DNA from 4 places in the Staphylococcus chromogenes genome. Region 3 is predicted to be linked to each of the others. Evidence: riboswitches for the same ligand, from Rfam matches in the RefSeq annotation. Region 3 holds a riboswitch; each other region holds the start of a gene.
What was found. Region 3 has a riboswitch for thiamine pyrophosphate ahead of PYW36_RS09600 (thiamine phosphate synthase). Riboswitches for the same ligand answer to the same signal wherever they lie in the genome.
Positions count from the first base shown of each region.

Region 1 (3,300 bases), 1.0 Mb from region 3:
TCCCATTTTCAGAAACGATTTGAAATCGTACCGCTTTAAATGTTTTCACTAGACGATCCCCCTAAAAAACTTTCTCAAGTTTACGAAAAATGTTTAATTAACTCCCATTATACCGTAATTCGTAAAAAATTTCTTAAAAGACCTAAAAAAATGAAGAACTCAACCCTCTCTTTTATGCTTTTTCGTGACTTGTCATTTATTTAGCTCAGCATGTAATATAAAGTCACCCAGAAGGGAGGTGCCATTAATAAATCAATTTCAAGTGACAGGGACGATTTCAAAGCCACCCCATTATTTTGACGCATCTGAGACGCCGTTTATTACATTTTCAATTAAAGTAAAAAGGAACTATCACAGCAAAAATGACAAACCGATTTATGATTTTCTTAGTTGTAAAGCATTTGGAGCAACGGCCACGTATATACATGAAACTTGTAAAGAGGAAGACCACGTGGCGATTACAGGACAGATTCAAACGCGACGGTTTGAATATCAAGGCGAGAGACGCTATGCTACAGAACTCGTGGTCTTCCAGTTAGAAAACTTTCCATTATAGACGTTTTTTAAGAAACCCAGTAATAGCCAATCCATACCCAATTAGAATATCCACCTGTGTTTATCCCAAAATCGTTTCAACGAACAATTCCAAACAAATATCATTATGGTCTTCAATATTTCTCATTTATTTCATCTTTTATTTTACATTTACTCCCATTAAAATTGCAGTATTTACAATTGCTCCATATTTCAAAGTAGTAAGACAGATTGTCAAAAGACGAGCCTGTCTTACTGCTCAATACATAGTTTTTTAAGAGGGATATAAAAAAATCAATTGTAAAAAGAGCGTTTTTTCATCCATTTTCCAAAAAACTTACATTTTAAATCACCTTTAAATGACGTTTGTAATATTTTTGTAACAAAAATGCCCGTTTATTTAATGTTGTTGTTACGGGACTGAAAAAGACTGGTGCTATATTATTTGTGAATATAAAAGATATCGATTCCGAATACTGGAGGATTATTAAATGAAAAAATTACTTTTAGCATCAACTACAGTTGGTTTATTAGCGGCTAGTCAATTTGCAACAAATGCAGAAGCAGCACCTCAAACTCAATCACAACTTCAAGAAGGTGTACACATCATTCAATGGGGTGACACTTTAAATAAAATTTCTGAAAAATACGATGTAACAGTTGACCAATTAAAAAAATGGAATAACTTAGAATCAGATGTTATTTATGCTGGAGATAAGTTATACGTGACTAAAGCAGCAGCGGCAGCTCATGGTTATGCAGCTTCTTCTGATTTTATCGTTCCAACTTCTAATAACAATCAAGCTTATACATCTTATAATCATTTTGCATATTCAGTTGAACCTACATCTTACAATCAATCATATACAACAGTAACACCGGCGGCATCTACTTCAAATAATACTTATACAACTTATGAAGCGCCAGTAACGCAAAGTGTTTCAAATGCAAATACTACTGTAACAACAAAGACTACATCTAACTATCAAGCACCACCAACAACAAAAGCAACATCAAATTATCAAGCTCCAACAACTGCAGGTAGTGGATCAGTCTATGAACAATTTATTAATGCAGGCGGATCTGCTGCAATGTGGAATGCAATCGTACTTCCTGAATCTGGCGGAAATCCAAATATTGTAAGCCCTAACGGCTACAGAGGTTTAGGTCAAACAAAAGAAGCATGGGGTACAGGTAGCGTTGCCACTCAAACTCAAGGTATGCTTAACTATGCTAACACGCGATATGGTTCAGTAGAACGTGCGATTCAATTCCGTCAAGCTAACGGTTGGTGGTAAGAGAGATTTTATTATCACTCCAGGCATTGATGTTCACTCAGAAATTAAAGCAATTTCTGAGTGAACGTCAATGCTTTTTTTATTGCTATTCAAGTTAAGATTTGTTAATTTAAAATTAATCACATAAAAGACTACTAGGGGAGCCTTTTGGCTGAGATGAATCGAATTCAGACCCTTTGAACCTGATTGAGTTAATACTCGCGTAGGAAAGTAGCGTAGACATTGAAACCTTTTATCATGACTGGGCTACTTTATTGTAGTCTTTTTTCATTTTGAAAGGAGTTTTTTTATGTTATTTTCTGAAAGTGTAAAACAAGAAGCCTCTCCAATAATTGAAGCGATTTATCACGATGATTTTATTCAAGGAATGATAAGAGGGGATATTTCAAAAGCGGCGATTCAACATTATTTACGTGCAGATGCACGGTATTTATTTGAGTTTGCTAAAATCTATTCGCTTTTAATACCTAAAGTTACTTCAAAAAAAGAAATCCAATTTTTAACTGAACAAATCGAGTTCTCTGCTTCAGGTGAAGTAGAGGCACACCATATTCTCGCAGATTACGTAAAAGTCCCTTATAATGAAATTATTAAAGAAGGTGAGTGGTATCCTTCTGCAGATCATTATATAAAACATATGTATTTCAATGCTTATCATTATGACAATGTCGCTTATACGATTGCTGCGATGGCGCCTTGTCCATACGTGTATCAACAAGTAGCGTTGAAAGCTTTACGTGAAGAAGATTTTGCAAACGACCATCCTTTAAAACCATGGTTTGAATTTTATGCAAAAGGAATGGATGAATTGATGCAACATATTGACCAGTGGCTCAATAAATGTGCGGACAATGCGACTGAAGAGGAAAAAAACCGATTAAAACGTAATTTTTTAGAAAGTACAGTTCATGAAAAACAATTTTTTAATATGTCTTATCATCAAGAAACTTGGGAATTTGGAGGAAGATAACATGAAATCCCTAAATATTGCTTTAACGATTGCAGGTACAGACCCTTCTGGAGGGGCAGGCGTGATGGCTGATTTAAAATCGTTTCATGCCTGTGGCGTCTATGGTATGACTACGATTACGAGTATCGTGGCTCAAAATTCACTGGGCGTACAACATATTCATCATTTAGAACCTTCTTGGTTAGAAGAACAACTTGAAAGTGTCTATTCCGATGAACTACCTCAGGCACTAAAAACGGGAATGATTCCGACACCAGAGATGATGGACATTGTTGCACGATATGTAAAAAAACAAACGATTCCCTATGTGATTGATCCTGTAATGGTGGCTAAAAGTGGAGACTCATTAATGGAAGAGAGTGTACGACAATCATTGAAGGATGTTCTATTGCCACTAGCCGATATTGCCACACCCAATATTCCAGAGGCTGAAGAAATTACAAAGATGACGATTCAAACAGAAGCCGACATCAAGAAAGCGGGACACTTTTTCTTAAA
Region 1 is NZ_CP118953.1:734,799-738,098, forward strand. Features, by position in the region: gene PYW36_RS03435 (YwpF-like family protein) at 1-49, opposite strand, end outside; gene PYW36_RS03440 (single-stranded DNA-binding protein) at 239-556, shown strand; gene PYW36_RS11300 (LysM peptidoglycan-binding domain-containing protein) at 1,026-1,832, shown strand; TPP riboswitch at 1,959-2,058, shown strand; gene tenA (thiaminase II) at 2,122-2,802, shown strand; gene thiD (bifunctional hydroxymethylpyrimidine kinase/phosphomethylpyrimidine kinase) at 2,804-3,300, shown strand, end outside.
Region 1: another riboswitch for thiamine pyrophosphate. It lies ahead of tenA (thiaminase II); the one in region 3 lies ahead of PYW36_RS09600 (thiamine phosphate synthase).

Region 2 (3,300 bases), 310 kb from region 3:
TACTCAAAGCTACTGCAACGCTTAAACGACGTTTTTGTCCCATTGATAGTTCGAATGGATGCTGGTCTTTGACATGCGTTAAATCTAAATGCGCTAAAATATCTTCTACTTCCTTTTGGGCGTTGACTTGATCAAAGTGTGTAAAATTAATTAATATTTCGTCATACACAGAGTTTTGAAGGAATTGAAGTTCTGGATTTTGATAAACAAGAAACAGATGAGAGGCGGCAAATTTAAGTTTACGCACGGGTGTATGATTAAAGGTGACCGTTCCTTTATAAGGAATGAGTTGCATTAAACTCTCAAAAAAAGTCGTTTTTCCTGTTCCATTTTTTCCAGTAATAATCGCCCAATCCCCAGCTTGAATTTTAAAATTTTCTACTGTGTACAATGTCCTTTTCCCTCGTTGAATGACGCCTTCATGGAAATGTAATTCGAAAGCGGGGGAAGTTGTATCTGTTAATAGTGGTTTGGGCGCATGATTCCAAGCTTTTGGATGCCACACACCATATTCACTTAAGATGTCTTCGTAGTGCTCTAAAATATCATTTGGCGCGCCTTCTTGAATGATTTGCCCATGTTGATTCATTAAAATGACACGATCGACGTAATCCCAAATGTGTTCTACTTTATGTTCGACAATCAATACGGTTTGATCTTTCCAAAGTGTACGTAAGAGTTGCCAAAGATTTTCTGTTGCTTCAGTATCGAGCATTGCTGTAGGTTCATCTAAAAAGAGCGTGTCAGTTTGTTGAAGCAATGTTCCAGCAATCGCGAGTTTTTGTTTCATGCCTCCACTGAGTTGATGAATAGCTTGCTTTGGATTAATATCAAGACCAACTGCTTCTAGTGCTGCTTGGATTTTCGCATCCATTTCTTTTCGTGGTATTTGTAAGTTTTCAAGAATAAATGCTAATTCTTCATTTACTTGTGGCATACAAAACTGTGCATCAGGATCTTGGAAAATAACGCCCGCATTTTGTGAAATGGTTAATGAATCGTATTTCATAGGTAAATCAATTAAGTGGGGAACAATTCCACTTAAAACATTTAATAGTGTACTTTTACCAGAACCAGAAGGGCCTAGTAAAAGTACTTTTTCTTTATCTTTAATTTCGATATCGAGTCCATCAAAAATTTTATGTGGCGCACTCGGGTATTTTAATCGTAAATTTGTTGCTTTTAACACCTGGCATACTCCTTATAACGTGTCATAATCCTCTTTTGATGCAGGACGAAATAATTTCGTAACTCCGGTTTTGTCTAGTGCTTTTACAAGAAAATAAGGGAACACACCTGCAAGTATCGCACCACTAATTAAACGGAAAACAATGAGTAAAATTAAATTCCATGTCGCTACTTCATTCAAATAACCATAATACCAATCTACTGGAAAGCTAATGAGCGCAGCTGCCATACCTGCAAGTAGACTTACCATAAATGTACGAGATTTGTATTTGAAAATCGCAAACACAATTTCACAAGCTAAACCTTGAAGAATGGCATATATAATAGTAGGAATATCAAATCGACCCATGACAATGGTTTCTCCAGCACCCGCTGCAAACTCAGCAATTAAAGCAATCCCCATTTTCGGAATGATTAAATAAGCGACAACGGCTGCAGCAAACCACATGCCGTACATCAGTTGATCAATATGCAATCCGATAGGTTGAACCGTATAATATGCAATCCACCAAATGTTATAAATGACTGCAAAAATGACCGCAATAAGTACAGTAACCAAAATATCAGATAAAGTTAACCCTTGCTTCTTACGCATAAATATCCTCCTCAATAAAAAACACAGCACCTGAACTAGGTACTGTGTGAAAGTGTATTTGAAACTACAAATCATTATTGAGAACGGAAGAAGACATACGTCATCTGTTGAATTTGAGTTGTCATCACACTTTCCTACGCTAGTATCATCTAGTTCAGGTTCAAAGGGTTTGAGGTGAATACCTCATCTCAGTTTTCACACCCCTAGTGCGTTTCTATTTAATTAATAACGTTAATATACACCTGACTTGTGCGAATGTCAATGTTATGAAACGGGTAATATTCATTGAAAAAAAGTCCAGTTTTAAATTTTTAACATGTGATTCAAACAATATATAATCACTATAATGCAAATCAAAAAAGAGACGGGCTTATTCGCTCGTCTCTTAATATTGAGATACTTTAATAATTAGTCAAAAGTACTTTGAATATCGTCTTTCGTTTTTTCAACGCCATCTTTTGTGTCGTCTTTTTTATCTTTTAATTCTTGTTCTTTGTCTTTAGCATTTTCTGCTGCTTTTTTAATATCTTCTTTAGACATGATACATCGCTCCTTTAATGTATTCTTCTAAAAACATTCCCGTATTTAAAAATAATAAACATGAGAAGAAAGGGTACAAACATATGTAACTTTTGGTATAATACAGGAATGTAAAATTCGTACTAAAAAAGTATGTTTTAAATTGCTACAAAAAGATAATATATTTAAATACATTGAAAGTGGTATGTTCATAATTGATTTATAAAAAATACGTGATTTTGCTAAAATCTCGCGCAATAAATGTTTCTCCATCTAAAGAATGAGATTTCTTTTTTATAAAGACATGAACTGCGTCTTCGTATATAATAATTGTGAGGTGAAGCGGATGTCTTTGTTTAATAAATACACCGAGGTGATTTATAGTTATATCATCGGTGCAGTTTCTATTTTACTAAGTATTATTATCTTTCTTAATATCCCATTGATTCACCAATTTAATGAACATAAAAAGCCTGCAATTAACATCGATAATTTGTGGGACTTTATTATGGCATTTTTCAATGAAATTATTCGCGTGATGAGTAATTATATTGGTGAAATCCCTTTAGTAAGTGGCATAATCATTTTACTTTTCGGTATTTTTATGATTTTTATAGGGAGAACTTTAACGAATACAACACGTTTCGACTATGATATTTCAATTTTATTTTTACTTATTGGGATTATTTATTTTGTTTTAACCCTTATTTTTATGTCACAAGTTTACGGTTTTGCGGCATTTGTGTTTGTCATTCCTTTTTTAATACATATAGGATATATTGCCTATAAAGATGAACTCAATCCTTTTAATCGCAAAAAACACTATTTATGGATTATTGTGAGCTATGGCGTGTGTTATATTTTGGGACAACTCGCGCTTTACGGACGCATTGAAGAGCGACAAGTGGCCCCAATTGATGTATTAAGTATCAATACATTCTTTGTTATTTTATGGTTGTTAGGTCAAATGGCCATTTGGAATTTCCTATTTTTACGCC
Region 2 is NZ_CP118953.1:1,654,635-1,657,934, reverse strand. Features, by position in the region: gene PYW36_RS08115 (ABC transporter ATP-binding protein) at 1-1,189, opposite strand, end outside; gene PYW36_RS08110 (ECF transporter S component) at 1,202-1,783, opposite strand; TPP riboswitch at 1,898-1,998, opposite strand; gene graF (glycopeptide resistance-associated protein GraF) at 2,192-2,323, opposite strand; gene auxA (lipoteichoic acid stability factor AuxA) at 2,649-3,300, shown strand, end outside.
Region 2: another riboswitch for thiamine pyrophosphate. It lies ahead of PYW36_RS08110 (ECF transporter S component); the one in region 3 lies ahead of PYW36_RS09600 (thiamine phosphate synthase).

Region 3 (3,300 bases):
CTGGAGTTGTTGTTCCACTTGGTGATCCAGAAATTGTTGTGCTATTACCACCTGACCCTCCAGGGATAGTCAATGTTTGGTTAGGGAAAATAAGGTAACCATTAAGTTGGTTTGCATTCATGATGTCTTGTGCCGTTACGCCATATTGCGCAGCGATAATATCCAAAGATTCACCGGCACGTACAGTATGCGTTTGACCTTGTGATAATTGAGGCGCTGTTGTATTTTGACTATTATTCTCATTGCTTGACCCAATCGTCAATACTTGACCTGGAAAGATAATGTGGTTTGATAAGTTATTGTCTTGAGTAAGTTGATCTACTGAAACACCATATTGTTGTGCGATAGACCAAATAGATTCACCAGATTGTACCGTATGTTGTGTTGATGCCTCCGCATCCTGATGAACGAGTAATGCCGCTGCTCCAGAAGTGAATGTAAGTGCAAAAGCAAATTTTTTCAAGGTATTGCCCCCTTATTTCATAATTTGTTTCTCATAAATTTGATACGTATTTAAGATTCTCTTACATGGTATCAAAAATGAGGGGTGATATGTGACTTGTTACAAATGTGTAATATTGTAAAAAACAAAATTCAGTTTAATGAGCATTTGCAACTGGTGACACAATAGGACTTTAGACCTATACCCTATTTTAAGATAGACAAAATATTAAAATGGTTGTAATAATAGTGAGACTGTTTTAGCATAAAATAGTAAATTTGAAACAAAAAGGGGGGATTGTATTGTCAGCTCAAACAAGACCATCGGTGTCGAAGCATCCATTTCAATACGGAAAAGTTTGGCTATTTTTCACATATTATTGGGTGATATTTGGTATTGCCACGTATTTTGGACAATTTTTGCCGCTTGAATGGCGTAAACCCTTGTCTATTGTTTTACTTGTTTTAATCCTCTTAACGATGATTGTACAAAGGGCACGATTTAGTGGGCCCATCATGTCACATATCTACACAATCGTTTCTGGACTGTTATCTTATGCGGCTTTTACAGTAGCTTTACAAGATTTAGGACCGAGTGTTTTCTTTAAAAATGTTCTTTTAGCCATTGTCGGATTTATTATTTTTGGAATGATTGGTTTCTTTATGATAAAAGATGCCTCTAGTTTAGGAAAATATTTGTTTGTCACGCTTGTCGCATTAATTGTCGCGAGTTTAGTCGGTTGGTTTATCCATAATCCGATATATCATACACTTATTTCTGTGGTTGGCTTGTTGCTTTTTTTACTTTATACGTTGTATGATTTTAATAGAATGAAAAGAGGGGCCTATTCTCCAAGGGAAATGGGTTTCAATTTATTCTTAAACTTATTTAGAATCATCCGTTACGTGCTCAATCTTGCACGTTACGTTCGCCGATAAAATTAAATAATTGATGTTTCCACTGGAAGTGCCATGAATAATGGCTGAGATTAAAATAGTGATTTTAAAATTCCCGGACCTGATCCAGATAATGCTGGCGTAGGAAAGTGGCACGTATTCATGCATTAAAGCTATTTTTCTATGTCTAGAAAAGTAGCTTTTTTTATTGGAGGAATAAAATTTGATTATTGCAGTCACACCATATGAATTATTACATCGTCATCATCAACAACGTTTAATTCTAATTGAACCCTATATCGACGGAGTCATCTTACGGACACCTACTGAAGCTGATGATTTAAAGATTTGGGTTACAACATTAATAAATAAAGGATTTCCAAAGTCAAAAATCATCATCCATTCTAACGTGCAATGTGCTGAACAATTGGGCATTAGACGTATACATTTTCGTGAATATGAATGGCCAACTGCATTTCGTGTAGAAGAGTGGGAAGTAAGCATGTCCGTTCACTCGGAAAGCGCTATTGAATTTGCTAAAGTACAAGGTGCAAAGTTTGGACTTTATGGCCATTTGTTCAATACATCCTCTAAACACAATCAGCCCCCAAGGACGGTGAGTGAAGTCAGACAAGCTTTAAATTGTCATTTTCCTCTCGTCGCAATTGGCGGTATTAATGACACAACAGTTGCAGAGATACCTAGTAAATTTTCGGGGATTGCGATGATTGGTAGTGCGTTTCATCAAAACTTAGATGAATTTAAGTATATTGTTCAGCAATGGTATGAAAAAGGGGGTGAAGGCAGTGAATGTAGAAATTAATGGGCAATCCCAACTGTTAAATGAAGGAGCAACGGTGTTCGATCTCATTCAACAATTCGGTATAGAAAGTAAACGCATGGTCGTAGAATTAAACGGTCATGTAGTGAAACGTTCTTTATGGGATAAACAATCTCTTTCAGACAATGATCGGATTGAAATTTTAGAATTTGTAGGAGGCGGTTAAGTTGTTTAAAATAGCGGATTATACTTTTAACTCAAGATTATTTTTAGGAACAGGAAAGTTTGAAAATGCTGAAGTTCAAAAAAAAGCCATTCATATTTCAGAAACGGAAGTCTTAACTTTCGCCGTAAGACGTATGAGTTTATATGATGAAGCATTACCGAACCCTTTAGCTGAGGTGGATTTAGAGCAATTTATCACTTTTCCGAATACCGCGGGCGCTAAATCGGCAGAGGAAGCTGTGCGCATTGCAGAGATTGCGAATGAGGCTGGCATATGCGATATGATTAAAGTTGAAGTGATTGGCGATGACGATACGTTATTACCAGATCCGATTGAGACGTATAAAGCATGCGATATTTTGTTGAAAAAGGGCTATATCGTTTGCCCATATATTTCTGATGATGTCGTGTTAGCTAAACGTTTAGAACAATTGGGGGTTCATGCGATTATGCCACTGGCCTCTCCAATTGGGACGGGTCGCGGCCTTAGCAACCCACTCAATTTGCGTTATATAATAGAAAAAAGTCAGGTGCCTGTCATTGTTGATGCTGGCATAGGTTCTGCGAAAGATTGCGCTGAAGCCATGGAGCTAGGTGCAGATGCCATTTTATTAAATTCAGCGGTTTCTCGTGCTAAAGACCCTGTCAAAATGGCGGAAGCGATGAAAAAAGGCATTGAAGCGGGCAGACTTAGTTACGAAGCAGGGCGTATTCCTATTCGTTATAATGCTGTCCAATCAAGTCCATCCACAGGGTTAGGGTTTCTTTAATGAATCGCTATGATAGACAAATAAAGTACCCGGCTTTTGGTTTGAAAACGCAAAACAAACTCCAGCAGCTACATGTCCTTATAGTGGGAGTAGGGGCTTTAGGGAGTGGGATTGCAGAACAACTTGCAAGATGTGGCGTGGGCAAACTCACACTCATTGATAAAGATATAGTGACTTTTTCGAACT
Region 3 is NZ_CP118953.1:1,967,071-1,970,370, reverse strand. Features, by position in the region: gene PYW36_RS09610 (CHAP domain-containing protein) at 1-463, opposite strand, end outside; gene PYW36_RS09605 (Bax inhibitor-1/YccA family protein) at 745-1,380, shown strand; TPP riboswitch at 1,395-1,503, shown strand; gene PYW36_RS09600 (thiamine phosphate synthase) at 1,562-2,161, shown strand; gene thiS (sulfur carrier protein ThiS) at 2,145-2,345, shown strand; gene PYW36_RS09590 (thiazole synthase) at 2,347-3,114, shown strand; gene PYW36_RS09585 (ThiF family adenylyltransferase) at 3,114-3,300, shown strand, end outside.

Region 4 (3,300 bases), 260 kb from region 3:
CCTTGAATCGCTTGCGCTATGAGTTTCCCTACAATCGGAGATAGAAGAATACCATTGCGATAGTGGCCGGTTGAAACAAATAGCGTGTCTGAAGCTTTGCCCATCACGGGCCAGCCGTCTTCTGTAATTGGACGAATACCAGTCCACGTTTTGAGGGTCTGTTCATGTCTCAATTGGGGGAGCATGGCTTGGCTTTTAGCATCTAACCATTTTAAATTATCGGGATGGTTTTGAGTGGACCAATTGTCTACTTCTGAAGTTGCACCTATTAAATAGCGATTCGTTTTTTTAGGAACGATATAACACCCATTCATATTAAATAAGGTTGTATTCAGAATCGGGCGGGAGGCTTGTATAAGTTTGACGTCGCCTTTTACTGGACGAGTAGGAAGGTCCACATTTAAAGATTGGAGTAATTGACCACTCCATGCGCCGGCCGCAACCACTAAGATGTTCGCATGAATGTGACATGCAGAAGTGTTTAATGTATAACCCCCTTCCACGTGTTGAGTGATGTCTAAGACTTCTGTATTTAAATGAAGAGTTGTATTTTTTTGTAAGGCTACTGCTTGTGTGAGCGCTTTTGTGTATAAATGCGCATTCACTTGGCCATCATCATGTATTTTGAATGCCGCCGTCGTCTCAGGATTAAGTTGAGGAAAATGTTGTTGAAGTGCATGGTTGTTGTACCAATGGAGACGGTGATCATCTTGTTTTAAAAATGTATACTGAGCGCGTAGAGCGTTAACATGACGCGTCTCTGTCGCAAGTTTAATGAGCCCATAGGATTGAAATTCGATATCAATGCCTGTCTCTTGATGTAAACGATAGGCAGTATTTGGCATTAATGCACGACTTTTCATCGCCAAACGATAAAGTGGACTCTCTTCGAAAAATTCATTTTGTGCCCCTAACATTCCTCCTGCTGCATAAGATGCATTCATTCTCGGTGTCGAACGATCAATAATAGAAACCTCGCAGTGAGCGTCGGCAAGATGACGTGCAATAGAGAGTCCTATTACACCTCCACCAATAATCACAATTTGTTCCATAAAAAAACCTCCTACACAATGTGCAAGAGGTCGCGCCCTAGATTCATGGTGAGAAAGAATGTAGGCCTATTTTCTATAAGTTCAGTAAAGTGTATACATTCAATTCATAAGTTAAAATAGCTTCCCTTCGTTGGTACTAACCACTTCAGGTTCAAAGAGTTAAGATGACATCTTTCTCAGCTCAATTAGAGCACCCCTAGCACATCGTATTTAATTTTATGATAAAGGCTTAGCCTCCGAATAGGCGTGCCCAAAATCCTTTTTGTTGGTGACTGTTTTTAATTGTAGTCGCCAATTCTTTTTGTTCTTTTGTTTGTGTTTCAATGCTTTCTTGTGTTTTTGTTAACTGTTCAGCTTGAAGTTTTTGATGTTCTGTCATTGCGTTTAATGATTTTGTATTTGTTTCGAGTTGATTATTGAGTTGATTATGTAATGTTTTTAATTCTTCTTGTTGTTGATGAACTTGTGAAATCATTTGTCCTAATAATTGACGTTCTTCGCGCATTTTGTTGATTTCAGCTTTTAACTCTTGCATCACTTGTGGAAATTGTTGATCTGATGGTAAGTTATCAGGATTTTCTTTTACGATGACTTGTAAAAAGTCTTTTTCTTTTTCGAGCTCTTCGAATGCGAGTTCATAACTGTTCGTACGGCCGACACGTTCAGCAATTTCTTGGAATAATTCGATATCCTCTTCTTGAAAGTCGGTCGCTTCACGGCCTCTATATTCGGTTTTTTTCAACTGGTAGCCACGTTCTTCTAGGTGCTGTACAATTTTACGCACTTGTTTTTCGCTAAGCTCTGATTTAAGTGCAAACTCTTTTGTTAGCATATGAATGAATCCTTTCTGTCAGTCTATTTAGACCCACGGTAGTCTGAGTTCAGTGACCCGTCAGCCTTACCTCTACATTATTGTAACGGCTTTAAGAAGGGATTTCAAGGACTTATGCATTCATATCTTTACTTAAATTCATTTTAATCAATAACGGATAAATCACTCGACGTGGAATACGATTGGCAAAGACATATTTTAAAATATAGCAAGACTTAACGCTTGTGCCGTAAATATCCTTTGTCAAAGGAATATTTGCCTTATTGTAAAGGTCTAGCGGTACAGGTTTCCCATTACGGTCGAGGGAAGGTTGTACGTAGTCGATTTGTGTTTGTTTTTCAAATCCATGTTCTGTTAAGAAACGGCGACGAAAAGCAATATCCTTAGCAGTTTGTTCATCGACATCTTCACTTTCGAGAGTAGATTCAAACATAAAGAAATTCACATCACGACCATGGAGTTGATGTGATAAACGGTTCACGCCTTTTTCTACCTCGTTTAATGTTTCAGCTAAATACGTTTCACAGTGATCGCCAGGCTCAGCAATTAAATAAACGATAAAACCTGTATTTGTTGTTGCTTCATAGTGTGCAGTTGAAAAACTAACCACTTTATCATTGTCAATGCCCACTAAAAAGACGTAATCGTTTTGTGTCTTTTCAGTTTTTAAAGATTGCACAAAGACCGATTCGTCCTCGGTGACAAGAGGATCAAGTTTATCCATATAAAAGTCGATGGCCGGTTCGAACCATTGATCTTTGGTCGATTTTATTTGTACAAATTTCATGTCGTTCACCTCTCTTGATTGATAACAGTATAGCATAGATGTGAAAGAACGATAGTAATGTTGAAGGGGACTATAACATAAATCATTTCATATATTTGATGATGCTTGACTATTCAATTGTTTAAGTCGGATTAAAATAGCCATCAAAATTTATCTAAGCGTAAATTTTGATGGCTATCTATTTATAGGGGGCACTATGTCCTAACCCTATCGATTCTACCATTGAACGTGGACGTTAGTTGAATTTTATTCAATATCGCCTTTATGTTCAGAAGGTTTATGATTATCTGTAGATTCATTCATATAAGCAGCATTATTTTTCGCAACTTCACCATGGTTCACTTTATCTTTTTGGGCAATGACAACAATTTTATTATTGTTAAGATCTTGCTTTAAATCTTCAGTTTGGTCTTCACCGAAATCATAGCGACTGAGTGCTGCACCTTCAGCATCTTCACCAATAAACATGCGCATAAATTTATCACTTACTGTGCCATTTGTTGATTTATGCTGAATTTGACTGTCGTTAAAACGTTTCGTTTCTAATTTTTCTTTACTAATAACCGTAAGTTCAGATTCATCATAACCATTTCTTAAATAAGCTTCTACTGCTTTAATCGCATCTTCTT
Region 4 is NZ_CP118953.1:2,226,663-2,229,962, reverse strand. Features, by position in the region: gene thiO (glycine oxidase ThiO) at 1-1,052, opposite strand, end outside; TPP riboswitch at 1,158-1,260, opposite strand; gene PYW36_RS10900 (hypothetical protein) at 1,282-1,884, opposite strand; gene PYW36_RS10895 (hypothetical protein) at 1,997-2,671, opposite strand; gene PYW36_RS10890 (general stress protein) at 2,918-3,300, opposite strand, start outside.
Region 4: another riboswitch for thiamine pyrophosphate. It lies ahead of thiO (glycine oxidase ThiO); the one in region 3 lies ahead of PYW36_RS09600 (thiamine phosphate synthase).